3 regions of the Geodermatophilus sp. URMC 60 genome follow, and region 2 is predicted to be linked to each of the others. Evidence: predicted binding sites of a transcription regulator. Region 2 holds the regulator's gene; each other region holds the start of a gene.
The links. The regulator LexA, encoded in region 2, represses DNA repair genes until DNA is damaged. The targets are predictions, from matches to a motif close to TCGAACANNTGTTCGA.
Positions count from the first base shown of each region.

Region 1: the regulator LexA is predicted to act here: its motif matches at 2,958-2,973, upstream of ACWIX3_RS05045 (alpha-ketoglutarate-dependent dioxygenase AlkB).
Region 3: the regulator LexA is predicted to act here: its motif matches at 2,269-2,284, upstream of ACWIX3_RS09830 (DUF222 domain-containing protein).

Region 1 is NZ_CP199958.1:1,043,117-1,048,203, reverse strand. Features, by position in the region: rRNA gene ACWIX3_RS05050 (16S ribosomal RNA) at 49-1,572, opposite strand; gene ACWIX3_RS05045 (alpha-ketoglutarate-dependent dioxygenase AlkB) at 2,315-2,938, opposite strand; gene ACWIX3_RS05040 (DEAD/DEAH box helicase) at 3,049-5,087, opposite strand, start outside.
Region 2 is NZ_CP199958.1:4,797,969-4,803,055, forward strand. Features, by position in the region: gene nrdR (transcriptional regulator NrdR) at 1-507, opposite strand, end outside; gene ACWIX3_RS22590 (hypothetical protein) at 933-1,604, opposite strand; gene ACWIX3_RS22595 (LysM peptidoglycan-binding domain-containing protein) at 1,732-2,403, opposite strand; gene lexA (transcriptional repressor LexA) at 2,679-3,470, shown strand; gene ACWIX3_RS22605 (hypothetical protein) at 3,515-4,468, opposite strand; gene ACWIX3_RS22610 (phosphatase PAP2 family protein) at 4,542-5,087, opposite strand, start outside.
Region 3 is NZ_CP199958.1:2,040,344-2,045,430, forward strand. Features, by position in the region: gene ACWIX3_RS09815 (hypothetical protein) at 1-523, shown strand, start outside; partial or broken gene ACWIX3_RS09820 (lytic murein transglycosylase) at 598-1,368, opposite strand; gene ACWIX3_RS09825 (hypothetical protein) at 1,807-1,971, shown strand; gene ACWIX3_RS09830 (DUF222 domain-containing protein) at 2,325-4,490, shown strand; gene ACWIX3_RS09835 (potassium channel family protein) at 4,568-5,087, opposite strand, start outside.

The sequences.
Region 1 (5,087 bases), 1.6 Mb from region 2:
CTGCACCACCGGCCCCGATCCGGGACCCGGCGGCGAGATGCTCCTTAGAAAGGAGGTGATCCAGCCGCACCTTCCGGTACGGCTACCTTGTTACGACTTCGTCCCAATCGCCGATCCCGCCTTCGACGGCTCCCTCCCACCAGGGGTTGGGCCACCGGCTTCGGGCGTTACCGACTTTCGTGACGTGACGGGCGGTGTGTACAAGGCCCGGGAACGTATTCACCGCAGCGTTGCTGATCTGCGATTACTAGCGACTCCAACTTCATGGGGTCGAGTTGCAGACCCCAATCCGAACTGAGACCGGCTTTTTGGGATTCGCTCCACCTCGCGGTATCGCAGCCCTTTGTACCGGCCATTGTAGCATGTTTGCAGCCCTAGACATAAGGGGCATGATGATTTGACGTCATCCCCACCTTCCTCCGAGTTGACCCCGGCAGTCTCCCATGAGTCCCCACCACTACGTGCTGGCAACATGGAACGAGGGTTGCGCTCGTTGCGGGACTTAACCCAACATCTCACGACACGAGCTGACGACAACCATGCACCACCTGTGCACGACGCCAAAGGCACCCCGCATCTCTGCGAGATTTCCGTGCATGTCAAGCCTAGGTAAGGTTCTTCGCGTTGCATCGAATTAAGCAACATGCTCCGCCGCTTGTGCGGGCCCCCGTCAATTCCTTTGAGTTTTAGCCTTGCGGCCGTACTCCCCAGGCGGGGCGCTTAATGCGTTAGCTGCGGCACGGAGACCGTGGAATGGCCCCCACACCTAGCGCCCAACGTTTACGGCGTGGACTACCAGGGTATCTAATCCTGTTCGCTCCCCACGCTTTCGCTCCTCAGCGTCAGTTGTTGCCCAGAGACCCGCCTTCGCCACCGGTGTTCCTCCTGATATCTGCGCATTTCACCGCTACACCAGGAATTCCAGTCTCCCCTGCAACACTCAAGTCTGCCCGTATCGACTGCAGGCCCGGAGTTGAGCTCCGGGTTTTCACAGCCGACGCGACAAACCGCCTACGAGCTCTTTACGCCCAATAATTCCGGACAACGCTTGCACCCTACGTATTACCGCGGCTGCTGGCACGTAGTTGGCCGGTGCTTCTTCTGCAGGTACCGTCACCTCACGGCTTCGTCCCTGCTGAAAGAGGTTTACAACCCGAAGGCCGTCATCCCCCACGCGGCGTCGCTGCGTCAGGCTTCCGCCCATTGCGCAATATTCCCCACTGCTGCCTCCCGTAGGAGTCTGGGCCGTGTCTCAGTCCCAGTGTGGCCGGTCACCCTCTCAGGCCGGCTACCCGTCGTCGCCTTGGTAGGCCACTACCCCACCAACAAGCTGATAGGCCGCGGGCCCATCCCCAGCCGGAAACCCTTTCCACCACCAGACCATGCGGTCAGCGGTCATATCCGGTATTAGCCCCAATTTCTTGGAGTTATCCCAGAGCCGGAGGCAGGTTGCCCACGTGTTACTCACCCGTTCGCCACTGATCCCCATCCGAAGACGGTTCACCGTTCGACTTGCATGTGTTAAGCACGCCGCCAGCGTTCGTCCTGAGCCAGGATCAAACTCTCCGTAGATGCTTGACATCCCGGCCTGACAGACCAAGAGCTGACACTCTCGTACATCCATCAACCCAAAGAAACCCACAAAAAAGGGGTTGTTACTTGGCACTGACTTTCGGCACGCTGTTGAGTTCTCAAGGAGCGGACGCGCTCGTACTCCAGCCTTTCGGCCTTCGTTCGAGGCGGTGTTCCCCACTGTACACCGCGCTCCGCATCGGTCGGACCTCGGGGGTTCGTCCGGCGGTTTCCCAGGCTTGCGGCCCGGTCTGTTCTCGCTCGGTGCAGGAAGAACCATACACGACTCGCGGAGGCCCTGCAGGGGGGTCCGCGGAGGTCCGTCCCCCCACCGATGCCCTGTCGCCAGGGCATCGGCGTCCGCCGGGATCAGCCCGTGGGCCGGCCTCGAGGGACACCAGGGTCGACGTCGCCCGCCGCGCCCTGCTCCCCACGCCGGTCGCTGTGCATCACGGGACCGGTGCAGGAGTCGGGCGGCGGTCGGGCGACCCGTTGCCGGAGCCGGCGCCGAGCCCCTCGTCCGCCTCCCGCCACATCCGCTCCGCGTCATGGAGTCGGGGGCGGGCAACCGGCCGGTGTGGGCGGCGGTGTCCCGGCACCCGGCATGAACGCGACGTCCGGCCGCCGGCTTCCTTCCGTACCCGTGGTCGCCGTCACGGTGCGGCACCCCGGCGCCCCGCGTGTCAGGCAACCCCCCGTACCCGTGGTCGCCGTCACGGTGCGGCACCCGGCGCCCCGTGTGTCAGGCGACCCCGCGGGGCCGGAACTGGACGCTCACCCGGGGACCCACCGGCTTGGCCGTCTTCGGGATGCAGTGCTCCCACGTCCGCTGGCACGACCCGCCCATCACGACCAGGTCGCCGTGGCCCAGGGGGAACCGCAGACCCTCGCCACCGCCGACCGGACGGAGCAGCAGCGGCCGCGGTGACCCGAAGGACACGATCGCCACCATCGTGTCGGCGCTGCGGCCGCGGCCGAGCCGGTCCCCGTGCCAGGCGACGCTGTCGCGGCCGTCGCGGTACAAGCACATGCCCGCGCTGACGAACGACTCGCCGAGCTCGGGTCCGTAGTGCGCGTCCAGTGCGTCCCGGGCCTCGGTGAGGAGGGGGTGGGGCAGCGGCTCGCCGCCGCCGTACCACCGCAGCAGGCGGGGGACGGCGACCTCGCGCTCGTACATCTGCCGCCGGTCGGCCCGCCAGCCGATGTCGCCGAGCAGCACGTCGAGGACCTCGTCGGACCCCTGGACCCAGCCGGGCAGGTGGTCGACCCAGGCGCCGTGGCTGAGGTGGTGCCGGGTGACCGAGAGCGGCCCGAGCGTGGCCTCCTCGGCGAGGTCCCACATCGACGGCTGGTGCGCGAGCGACATGGCGGCAGGCTACGCTGGATCGAACCTGTGTACGAGTGCCTACGGCGTGCGCGGTTCCTCCCGAGGAGGCCCGTCCCGGGTCCCACCCGAGGTCGCGAGAGGGGCCTTCTTCAGGCGGTGAGCGCCAGCGCGAAGGGCAGCACGCGCGAGGCCCCGGCCAGTCGCAGCTCCCGGCCGGCGACGGTCATCGTCCAGCGCGAGTCGGCGAGGTCGTCGACGAGGAGCACCGGCACCGGACCGAGTTCGGCCAGCCGCTCGCGCAGCTCCGGGCCGACGACGATGCGCTGCCACACGCCGGCGAGCCGGAAGGCGCTGTTCCCGCCGGGCTGCCCGGTCGGGCCGCCGTGCGCGAGGGACAGCTCCCCGAGGTAGGGCAGCTGGCCCAGCCCCGCCAGTCCCCGCGCCAGTCCGGTGACGAGGCGCGGCCGGCGGCGGGAGGGGACGGCGACCACCCCGGCCGGGCGCTCTGCCCAGTCCCAGGCGGCGAGCACCCGGGCGCACGCCCGCAGCAACTCCGCGTCCGGGGGGACGTCCGAGGGTGCCCGCCGCACCGGCACGTCGAACGCGGCGTCCGGGTCCTCCTCCAGGCCCGGGGCCTCGAGGTCGACCACCCCGCCGACGCCGTCGTCGCCCAGCAGGCCGCGCAGTCGCTGGCCCCAGCCCAGGTCGGTGAGCCGGGCGACGGCCCGGCCGGGGTCGAGCTGCTCGCCCGGGGCGATCCTGCCCTTGACCTCGACGCCTAGCCGGTCGGCGCCGGTCGGCCACTGCGCGCGCGGCGCGAGCTCCACGCCGGGTCGGTCGAGCGCGGCGGAGGCGGCCTGGGCGGCACCCTCCGGGACGTCGGTGGAGTACCAGGGGCCCGCGCAGACGTCGCAGCGGCCGCAGGGCGCAGCGGTCGGGTCGTCGAGGGACTCCTGGAGGAAGGCCATGCGGCACTGCGCCTCGTCGACCGGGCGCGCGTAGGCGATCATGGCCCGCTGCTCGGCCTCCCGGGTGCGGGTCACGCGGGCGTAGCGGTCGGCGTCGTACACCCACGGCCGACCGGTGGACCGCCAGCCGCCCTGCACCCGCTCGACCGCGCCGTCGACGGCGAGCACCTTGAGCAGCAGCTCCAGCCGGGAGCGGCGGACGTCGGCCACCGTCTCGAGCCGTGCCACCGACCACGCCTTCCCGTCGGCCATCGCGGACAGCACCGCGGCGGCGTGGTCCTCCCGCGGCATGGAGGAGGTGGCGAACCACTGCCAGATCGCGAGGTCCTCGGGGCCGGGGAGCAGCAGCACGTCGGCGTGCTCGACGGCGCGGCCGGCGCGGCCCACCTGCTGGTAGTAGCTGACCGGCGACGACGGCGCCCCCAGGTGGACGACGAAGCCGAGGTCGGGCTTGTCGAAGCCCATGCCCAGCGCCGAGGTCGCCACGAGCGCCTTGACCCGGTTCTCCCGCAGCGCCTCCTCGGCGTCCTTGCGGTCGGCGTCGTCGAGCCGGCCGGTGTAGGCGCGCACCTCGTGGCCGGCGTCGCGCAGCAAGGCGGCGGTCTCCTCGGCGGCGGCCACGGTGAGCGTGTAGACGATGCCGCTGCCCGGCAGGTCGCCGAGGTGGGCGGCGAGCCACGCCAGCCGCGCCCGGTCCGTGGGCAGCCGGAGCACGCCGAGGCGCAGCGAGTCGCGGGCCAGGGGACCGCGCACCGTCGTCACATCCACGCCACCGGCGCCGAGCTGCTCGGCGACGTCGGCGACCACGCGCTCGTTGGCCGTGGCGGTGGTGGCGAGCACCGGCGTCCCGGCCGGGAGGGTGCCCAGCAGGTCGCGGATGCGGCGGTAGTCCGGGCGGAAGTCGTGGCCCCAGTCGGAGACGCAGTGCGCCTCGTCGACGACGAGCAGGCCGCACCGGGCGACCAACCCCGGCAGCTGCTCCTCGCGGAAGCGCGGGTTGGTCAGCCGCTCCGGGGAGACGAGCAGGACGTCGACCTCGTCGGCGGCCAGGGCCGCCGCGACGTCGTCCCACTCGGTGGCGTTGGCACTGGAGATCTCGACGGCGCGGATCCCGGCGCGCGCCGCCGCGGCGACCTGGTCGCGCATCAGCGCGAGCAGCGGGCTGACCAGCAGCGTGGGGCCGGCGCCGCGCCGGCGCAGCAGCGCGGTGGAGACGAAGT
Region 2 (5,087 bases):
CCCACCCCGCCGGCGGACCGGCGGGTCCTGCATGCCAGGCAGTGGCGGGGTACCGGCGGCGATGTGCCGGGCCCGCAGCTCGGTGATCTCCTTCTCGAAGTCCTCGACCGAGGTGAAGGCGCGGTAGACGCTGGCGAAGCGCAGGTAGGCGACCTCGTCCAGCTCCCGCAGCGGCCGGAGGATGGCCAGCCCCACCTCGTGGCTGGGCACCTCCGCCGCGCCCGTGGCCCGGATGGCGTCCTCGACCTGCTGGGCGAGCTGCTGCAGCTGGTCCTCGTCGACCGGCCGCCCCTGGCAGGCGCGGCGGACGCCGGCCACCACCTTGCTGCGGTTGAACGGCTCGCTCACGCCGCTGCGCTTGACGACGGCGAGGACGGCCTCCTCCACCGTGGTGAAGCGCCGCCCGCACGCGGGGCACGACCGGCGGCGGCGGGTGGTCGCCCCCTCGTCGGCCTCGCGCGAGTCGATGACGCGGCTGTCCGGGTTGTGGCAGAAGGGGCAGCGCACGGCAGATCCCCTCCCCTCGTGACGCGCTCCGGTGCTCGTCCGCCCGGACGCCACGGCGACTGCGCGAGCGGTCGGAGCGACGGGCCGGGAGGCCGGCTGTGGACCTCCCTGGGGACATCCGGTGGACGTCGTGGGGAGGACCTGAGGACCGGCCTGTGGACGGACTCACAACGGTGCAACTACTAGATGTAGGGGAACCCTAGGTCCGCCTCCACTAGATCTGCAAGCCGGAACGCAAGGCGCGTCGTCCGTCGAGACGACTTCGTGACCACCCGCGCTCAGTCGTCACAGCCGTCCCGGCGACACGCCGGGAACGCGCCGCAGCGGTCGCGCGACACGTCGGTCGGGTGTAGCGGGCAGCCGGCAGCGGCCGGCGCTCCGCAGGAGGACGGGGTGCGCATGTGGAGGCGCAGGGACGACCGGCGTCAGGCGCGGAGTGCCCCACCGGGTCGCGGGAGCCGAGGACGGGCCACGCGGTCGCCGAGGCGCAGCGGGCGGGTCAGGCAGTCGGCCTCGGTGGCACGCGGCATGAGCACCGTCGCGTCACTCGGCTCCGCGTCACTCGGCTCCGCGTCACTCGGCTCCGCGTCCCGCGTCTCCTCCGGCTGCACTGCGCCGTCGGACGCCCGGTGACGCCCGGCGCGGTGCCGGCCGGCGGACGGGCCGTGGACGGCGGGCTGCTCGGCGGTCACGTCGCCACCGTGACGGCGGCGACGGCGTCCGGCGGCCGGAGCCGAGCCGGGGACGACGCCGGCCACCCGCTGCTCACGGGCGGCGGCCTCGCTCAGCGACAGCAGCGGAGCGGCCGAGGCTCCGGGCAGCAGTTTCTCGCCGAGGCCCGCGAAGGGGTCGACGCCGCCGTCGGGGCCCAGCGCCGGCGCCGGCCGGGCCTCGGGCAGGCGCACCTCGGCCAGATCGGTCCAGGTCTCGCGGTCGACGCCGGCCACGGTCACCCGCACCCACATCCGGCACGCGCCCTCACCGTCGTGACGCCACCCCAGCAGCGAGCCCGGCCACCAGGCGCCGTCGACGAACACCTCGCAGTTCTGCGACTGCTGCGTGAAGACGGCGGCCCGGCTGCCTGAGATCGCTGACACGGACCCGACCGTAGATCGATCACCTGCCACCGAGCGTCAGCGACTCGGCACGAGGGGTTGACGAACATCGGCGCCGCCCCTTGTCGCTCCTCGACCGAGCCCTGACCGGACGACCCGGCCGTGCCGGTCAGGGCAGCTCCAGAACCTGACCGGGGACCACGACCGAGCCCTCGAGGTCGTTGAGCTCCTCGATGGCGTCGACCACCGTGCGCACGTCATGGTCGGTGCCGGCGACCTCTCCCGCGATCGACCACACCGTGTCGCCCGGCTCCACGACGACACTCCTCTCGCCGGCCAGCCGCAGCCCGCTGTCGCCTCCGCCGCCGAGGGGCGCGACCACCGAGCCGAGCGCGACGGCGCCGCCGAGCACCAGGGCGAGCACCAGCCGGCGCCCCCGACGGGTCAGGCGCAGCCGGGGGGACGCGGCGCGTCCCGGAGAGGCGCAGCCGCCGCGCACCGCGCGTGCCGGCACCGCCCGCGACGGGGTAGGAGGGCCACTCGGCTCCCGGCGCGCCGGGGCCCGGCCCGCGCCCCGGAGCGGCCCCACCGGCTCCGCGGCCCGCGACTCCGGGCCCGCCGGGCGGTCGGGGACCGGCCGCAGGTGGCCGGCGACGCGGAGTCCGGTCCCGGCCAGGCCCGGCGCGGCCAGCATCCGCGCGGCACGCCCGGACGGGACCGCGGTCCGCGCCGCCCGGTCGGCTCCGGCTCCGCGGCCGCCGTCCGGCGACACGAGCAACGGTCGCCACGGGACCTGCACCGCGGCGTCGAACTCAAGCACGGCCTGCCGCACGCTCGCCATGACCACTCCTCCTCCGTCGACCCGGGCACCGATCGAACGCACGTTCGATCGAACGCATGTCCGATGTCTACCGCATCCCGCCGACGGGGTCGACACGACACCGCACCTCGTTTCGAACACACGTTTGAACTACCGCCGCCGAGGCGCTACCGTCCCGATCAGCACCCGTCCGCCGTCGCCGCGAGGGCGTCGGCGGGGCCGGGGCCGGCCCGTCCGGCTCCCCGGGCGGGCGCAGGACGACGGGGCCGTGGCGGCACGGCCGGCGAGGAGGAGACGTGGCGGGCACCAGGGGGACGTCGGGCAGCGGTGTCCGGGGCAGAGGCGGCTCGTCGCGTCGCGCGTCGGGCAGCCGGACCGCCCCACCGGAGGCGGCCGAGGCGGCATCGGTGCGCACCTTCCCCGACCGGGGCGAGGCCGGCGACGGGCTCACCCAGCGGCAGCGGCGCGTCCTCGAGGTGATCCGCGACTCGATCGAGCGGCGCGGCTACCCGCCCTCGGTGCGTGAGATCGGCGAGGCAGTCGGACTGTCGTCGGCCTCATCGGTGGCCCACCAGCTCAGCGTGCTGCAGAAGAAGGGCTGGCTGCGCCGCGACCCGAACCGCCCGCGCGCGCTCGACGTGCGCCTGCCCGGCGACACCCCGGGCGGCCCAGCGCCCACGGTGGTCGCCCCCGCCGGCGCCGAGGAGACCCCCGTCCCCACCTACGTCCCGCTCGTCGGCCGGATCGCCGCCGGTGGCCCGGTGCTGGCCGAGCAGGCGGTCGAGGACGTCTTCCCGCTCCCCCGCGAGCTGGTGGGCGAGGGCACGCTGTTCATGCTCAAGGTCACCGGTGACTCGATGGTCGAGGCGGCCATCTGCGACGGCGACTGGGTGGTCGTGCGGCAGCAGCCGACCGCGGAGAACGGCGAGATCGTCGCCGCCATGATCGACGGCGAGGCGACGGTGAAGACCTACAAGCGGCGTGACGGGCACGTGTGGTTGCTGCCGCACAACCCCGCGTACGAGCCCATCCCCGGCGACGACGCCACCGTGCTCGGCCGCGTCGTCACGGTGCTTCGCCGGGTCTGACCCGGTCCCGCCGGCGCGGCGACGGTCGCGGGCGGCCGGCCCTCTCAGTCGCGCCGGCGGACGAACACGCCGCCGAGCCACACGATCAGGCCGGCGACGACGGCCGCGGCGACCGCGGCTGCGACCGGCGGCGGCCCGTGCCCGCCCGAGCGCAGTCCGGAGACCGTGCCCTCCGCGGACGTCGTCCCCGGCGGGGGAGCCGCCTCGGCCGGCAGCGGGACCACGGTGACGTCGCTGGGCAGGCCCTCCCCCGCCACGACGAGGCCCGAGGAGTCCCCTGTGAAGCTGATCGCCTCGCCCTGGGCCGCCTCGGGCAGCGCGACCCGGCGCGGCTCCCCCGCCAGCGCACCCACCACGTCGGAGCCGGTCAGCGACCAGACGTAGGCGTCGGTGTAGGTCCGCAGCGCGATCCACCGCTCGTCGGGCGAGACCGCGCCGCCGGTGACCATGAGCTGTCCAGCGCGACCGACCGGGCCACCCGGCGTCCCGGTGAGCACGAAGTCCACGCCGCCGACCTGGGTGAGGCCGACGGTGCCGTCCTCCACGAGGGCCGACACCGGCCGGTACACCGCGCTGGCGCCGAGCACCTCCTTGGTCACCAGGTAGGGCGTCCCGTCGGGCGCGAGCAGCAGTGCCTCGACGTCCCGTGGACCGTCGGGGTAGGCGAGCCGGTAGACGGAACTGCTGCTGTCGGCGTGCAGGGCCAGCAGCGCCACCGTCGTCCGGGTCCCGTTGTTGTCGCCGGTGTCCGCGAGCCACACCGTTCCGTCGACGGCCAGCGCCAGGTCCTCCGGGTCGTAGGGGTCCACCGGCGCGGAGTGCACGGTGACCACGGCACACGTCGCGTCGAGCACGTAGACCTCGAGCGAGTCGCCGCCGTCGTTGTGCGCCAGCATCCGGTCGCCCACCTCGACCAGCCCGGAGACCTCGGGCAGACGGGGGTCGGTCAGCTGGCAGCGCGTTCCCGGTGCTGCCGGGTCGGCCGGCTGTGCGGACACCGGCAGGGCGGAGCCGAGGACGAGCGTCAGCGCGAGACCGGTCCCGGCCGTCAGACGTCGCCCTCCGACCCCGCTACGCGGAGGACCGGCCAGCTCGGGCACCGACCCAGCGTGACACCACGACCGCGTCCAGTAGGTGAACCACGCCCAGCAGCAGGAGGCCGACGGCCGCCCCGACCACGGCGTCGGTGACCCAGTGGAAGTCCAGGGACACCATGGCCACCCCGGTGGCCACCGGGCCGGCGACGCTCAACGCCCGGGCCGTCTGCTGCGCCCATGCCGCGAGGCGGTACTCGACCACCTGCCAGCGTGCCACTCCCCACATGAGCACCGCGTTGGCGACGTGCCCCGAGGGGTAGGACGCACCGTCCCGGTGGAAGAACGACCCGGGGTAGGCCGGCGCCGTCCGGCCCGTGCCGTACTTGAACGAGTAGACGACGAGGGTCAGCAGGACCAGCGCGAGCAGCACCCGCAGCAGCGGCACCACCGTGCGGAACCGCCACCCGAGGTAGCCGACGAGCCCGGCCAGGACGATGAGGATGAAGCCGCGCCCACCCAGTTGGGTCACCGCCCACACCGGCCAGTAGGCGGCGGAGTCCTTGAGGTCCCAGGCGCTGAC
Region 3 (5,087 bases), 2.6 Mb from region 2:
CGACGGTGGCGTGGTCGACGGTGGCGTGGTCGACGGTGGCGTGGTCGACGGTGGCGTGGTCGACGGTGGCGTGGTCGACGGTGGCGTGGTCGACGGTGGCGTGGTCGACGGTGGCGTGGTCGACGGTGGCGTGGTCGGCGGGGTCGTGACGGTCGGCGGGTTCGTGCTCGGCGTGGTCGACGGGGGCGTGGTCGACGGGGGCGTGGTCGACGGGGGCGTCGTCGAGTGTGGCGTCGTCGAGGGTGGCGTCGTGACTGCCGGGGGAGTCGTCGGCGGCGTGGTGGTCGGCGGGGTCGTGCTCGGCGGCGTCGTGCTCGACGAGGACGGCGTGATCGGTGGGGACGTCGGCCGGGGGCTCGGCGACGGCGCGGCGGAGGACGACGGGCTCGCGGCCGGCTCCACCGCCGGCGGAGGCCCCGGGTTGGCCGGCGGCTCCGACGCCGGCGGCACCGCGTCGGTCGGCACGGTGGGTGGCGGCGTCCCGGCGTACCGGGCGGCGAGCGTCAGGACCGTCGCCACGTAGCTGTCGGAGTGGTTGTACGCGAGGACGGCGCGACGCTGCCCGTCCACGGTGGTGAGGTCTCCACCGGCAGCGCACAGGTACCGGGCGGTCGCACGGGCGGCGTCCTGGATGTCGAAGGGGTCGCTGCTCCCGTCGCCGTCCCCGTCGCTGGCGTAGCGCGCCCAGGTGGACGGGATGAACTGCATCGGGCCGACGGCGCGGTCGTAGACCGCGTCGCCGTCGAGGCGTCCGCCGTCGGTGTCGCGGATCACCGCCGTGCCGTTCCCGTTCAGCTGGATCCCGATGATGCGGGGCGCCGACCGCCCGTCGGTCCGGAGCACCGCCCCGGCGAAGCGGCCGTGGTCGGACTCGACGCGGCCTATGGCGGCGAGCAGCGACCAGCTGATGCCGCAGCCGGCCGGTGCCGCCGCGGCTGCGGAGTCGTAGGCGGCCTTGGCGACCGACGGGATCCCGCCTGCCGCCAGGCCCGACGCGGCAGCCGCCGCGCTCGAGGACGGCGAAGCGGTCGTGGCGGGAGCAGTCGTGGCGGGAGTGGTCGTGCCCGGTGCGGCGTACGGGGAGGACGCGGAGCTGCGGGTCGGGTCGGCGAACGTCTCGACACCGGCCGGTGACGGGTCCTGCCGGGTGCTCGCGGTCGACCGCGCGGCGCTGTCCCCCTGCGCGGTCGCCATGATCGTGGCGGTGGCGACCACCACGGCCGCGCCCTGCCACAGGCCCGGCCCCTGCCGCCGGGACGTGGTCGGCACCCGGGGGACGAGCGAGCGTCGCTGGCGCGGACGTGCACCGCGACCGGCCCCGGACTGCTTCGACATCGATCCGTCCCCCACGACCCGACCCGTACGCATCGCTGCTGTCCCGGTCAGTCTCTCCCGGGGCGGCGACCGCCGCGCCCGCCAATCCGGGGGGTGCGGGTGGCACGGACGGGCGTGCCGCAGCAGGCGGGCCCAGGGGCCCGCACCGCCCGGTCACCGGGCAGGAGCGGCACCAGGTCGCGCCCCCGCGCACTCGGCGTCGACGAGCACCTGGTCGGGTGCGGGGGGCGCGTTCCGGCCGCTCCTGGACCTCCACGGCGTCCGGGCCTGTGGGCGCTGTGATCACTGCTGCACGCGTGACCCCGGCCCGAGCCGCCCAGCGGCGGCCCACCAGGAGGAGGGGCGCGCTGCCCGTCCGCGGTCGCCTGCGGCGGTGTGCCGTCCACCCCCTCGGGGTGACGTTCGCGTTGCACGACTGGACCTCCGTGCCGTCGGTGCCGACCGTCCTGGCAACCGATGGAAGGAGCCGTCATGCGGAACATGGCGTGCAGGGCCGTGGCCCAGGCCTCGCTGGTGGCGACGACGGCCTCGCTGGACGACGAGCAGGCGTGGCCGTTGCTGCTGGTCGCCGGCTGGCTGACCACCGCAGCCGACCTGGTGCAGCAGGCCGATGCCCTGGAGGCCGTCCTCGTCTGAGGCCCGGCTGCGGGGTGCGGCCCGGTGACGACGGGGGCCGTGCACGACCTCCTGGCTCCCGCATCGGGTCCAGAAGCGACGTCCCCGCCGCGGCCCGCTGTCTCGACGCGGGGGCGTGGGGCGCCGGTCCTCGTGCTGCTCGTCGTCGCCGAGCTGCGCGGCCACCATCGCCCCACGCGCCACCATCGCCCCACGCGCCCCGGGTGCTCCGCGCCGACCGACCACCGCAGCTCCTCACGCTGTCAGTGCGCGGTTGCACGCGGCTGACCTGCCGCTTCCTCTTGTGTCGAGACCTACTCGAACATATGATCGAACGCGTGGGCGGTGGGACGCGGACGGGCACGCTGGGTGCTGTGGCGCCTGCTGTGGGCTGGGCGTCCGGCCCGTTGGGGGCGGTGCAGGCCGCGGCACGGGAGATGAGCCGGCAGGCGGCCGTGCGGGTGCGGGCGGTGGCGGCGTTCGCCGCGACCCGCCCGGCGAGCACCGACCGGGCGCAGGGTGAGCGCGGGGCGATGTCGGCCGAGCGGTGGGCGGCGCGGGCCGAGGTGTTGCGGCCGGTGAGCGAGTGGGCCGCCCAGGAGCTGTCCATCGCGTTGAACGTCACCACCCAGGCCGCCGAGGCGGAGCTGGAACGCTCGGTCACGCTGGTGACCCGGCTGCCGCGGGTGCTGGAGGGACTAGAGGCCGGGCTGCTGCACGAGCGGCACCTGTGGTGCCTGCTCGAGCACGTCGCGCCGATCGCCGACGACGCCCGGCGGGCCCGAGTCGAGCACGAGGTGCTGGAGTGGATGGCCGCCCGCAACCAGGTCACCACCTCGGCCGCGCTCGGCGACCGGGTGCGGCGGGTGGTCGCCCGGCTGGGCGCCCGGGACGCGGCGCAGGATCTGGCGCGGGCACTGACGCGGCGGGGGATCTCGCTGCGGGCCGACCGCACGCCGGGGATGTCGGTGCTGACGGTGGTGTGCACCACCCCGGAGGCGCAGGCGTTACACCGGGCGCTGGGTGCCTACGCCGACGCCCTGGAGGCCGAGCCCGGTGACGGGCGCACCCGGGGGCAGCAGCTGGTGGACTGCCTGATGGACCTGGTGCTGCGCCCCGGGCAGGCCGAGCTGCCGCCGGTGCAGGCGCTGCTGACCATCGTCGCCTCGGTGCACACCGTCCTGGGTGGAGACCAGCTCGGTGAGGTCGACGGCAAGCCGGTGCCCGCTGAGATGGCCCGCCAGCTCGCCCGCGCCTTCGCCGGCCTGCACCCGACCCCGCTCGCCGCTGACGGGACCGCCCGGGCCGCCGAGGACACCGGCGCCCGGTCGACCGCCACGGCCGACTCCGCGGCTTGCTCCGCCACCGAGGGCATCGGCGTCGAGTCGGCCGCCCGCGACTCGACCACTCAGGCCGCACGTGCCGACGTCGCGTCTGCTGCCGGCGGCGTTCCGTGGCCGGTCGACGTCGAGGGCGGCCCGATCGAGCGGGCCGCGGCCGAGCTCAGCGACCCCGACTTCGACCGGTGGCTCGATGACCTGGTCCGCCGCGGCTTCGGCGACGACCCCGCCCCTGGTGACCCGGGTTGGGAGCCCGGCGGACCACCCGAGCCGGCCGGGTGGGACGTCGGCCCGTGGGTCGACCCGTGTGAATGGCTCGACGACCTGGCCGACCTCGAGGAGTCGGGCGAGGACCATCCAGCTCCACCGAGGAGCGACTCGGCTGCTCCATCAGGGGATGCGGGGGCCACTTCCCGAGGTGGCTGGTGGGCTGCGGCCGACCGCGCCGTGGCCGACGTCGGCGATGCGGTGCACGCCGCCCGCATCGCGCTGGGGGCCGCGCAGCGGATGGTGCGCACCGCGCAGCGCGCCGACGCTGCTGACGAGGCCGCCTGGCAGGCGGGTGCCGCCGGGCGGGTCAGCACCGCCGAGGACACCCTCGGGGCGCTGGCCACGGCCGCCGACACCCAGCGCGAGGAGCTGGCCGCCCTCCTCGGCGCCACCGCCGGGGGTGGGCTGGCCGACCGGCCGCGGATCGCGGTCACCGACGCGACCACCGGCGCCCTGCTGGCACTGACCGACCTGACCGAGCTGCGCCGCGCCGGCACCTGCGGGCGACCGGCGTGCCGGCGGCGGCCGGAGACCTGCGGTCACGACCTGACCGGCCGGCCCGGCGCCGGTAGCCGCGGCCATCCGCGGCTACCGGCCCGCCGCGCCGCTGGACCGCTTCGCCCGCGCCCGGGACCGGCACTGCCGCTTCCCCGGCTGCCGCCGCCGCATCCCCGCCGCCGGCGAACTCGACCACGTCCGCGCCTGGCCCGACGGCGACACCGCCGCGGCCAACCTCGCCGGCTTCTGCACCGCCCACCACCGCGGCAAGCACCAGGCACCGGGCTGGACCTACGCCATGGCCCCCGACGGCACCCTCACCGTCACCACCCCCACCGGCCTGACCGCCGTCACCGAACCACCCCCGTACTGACCGGACGACACCATCCCGCGGCATCGAGCGCGGTCCCCACGGACACGGCGAGACCCTGACCCGGGGACGGATCGGTCCTCCGCAGCGGCACGCACCCTGGCCGCGCGCCCCGGGATCGGGCCGCGACGAGGGGCAGTCAGCCGACGGCGATCTGGCCGCCCGGCGGGTGCGACCGCACGACGACGAGTACGTCCTCGGGCTCGAGCGTGCCGATCAGCGGGTCGTCGAAGCGCAACGTGCGCCCGCCGCGGGTCACCGACAGCACGATGTCGCGCAGCTGCCGCGGACCCAGGCCCACCTCGCCGGCGCTGACCCGGCGCTGCTGGAGGTCGAGTCCTTGGCCGCCGGTGACGAGGTCCTCGACCGTGGCCACGACCCGCGGGGCGTCCGTGGACAGGCCCAGCAGCCGGCCCGAGGTCGCCGAGGTCGTGATGACCGTGTCGGCACCCGACTGGCGCAGCAGCGCGGCGTTCTCCTCCTCGCGTACCGACGTCGTGATCGGCACGCTGGGGTTCAGCTGGCGCACGGTGAGCGTGATCAGCACCGAGGCGTCGTCCCGGTTGGCGGCGACGATCACGGCGCGGGCGCGCTCGACGTGCGCTCGGCGCAGGACGTCGGTGCGGCCGGCATCGCCGACGATCCCGTGCAGCCCCACC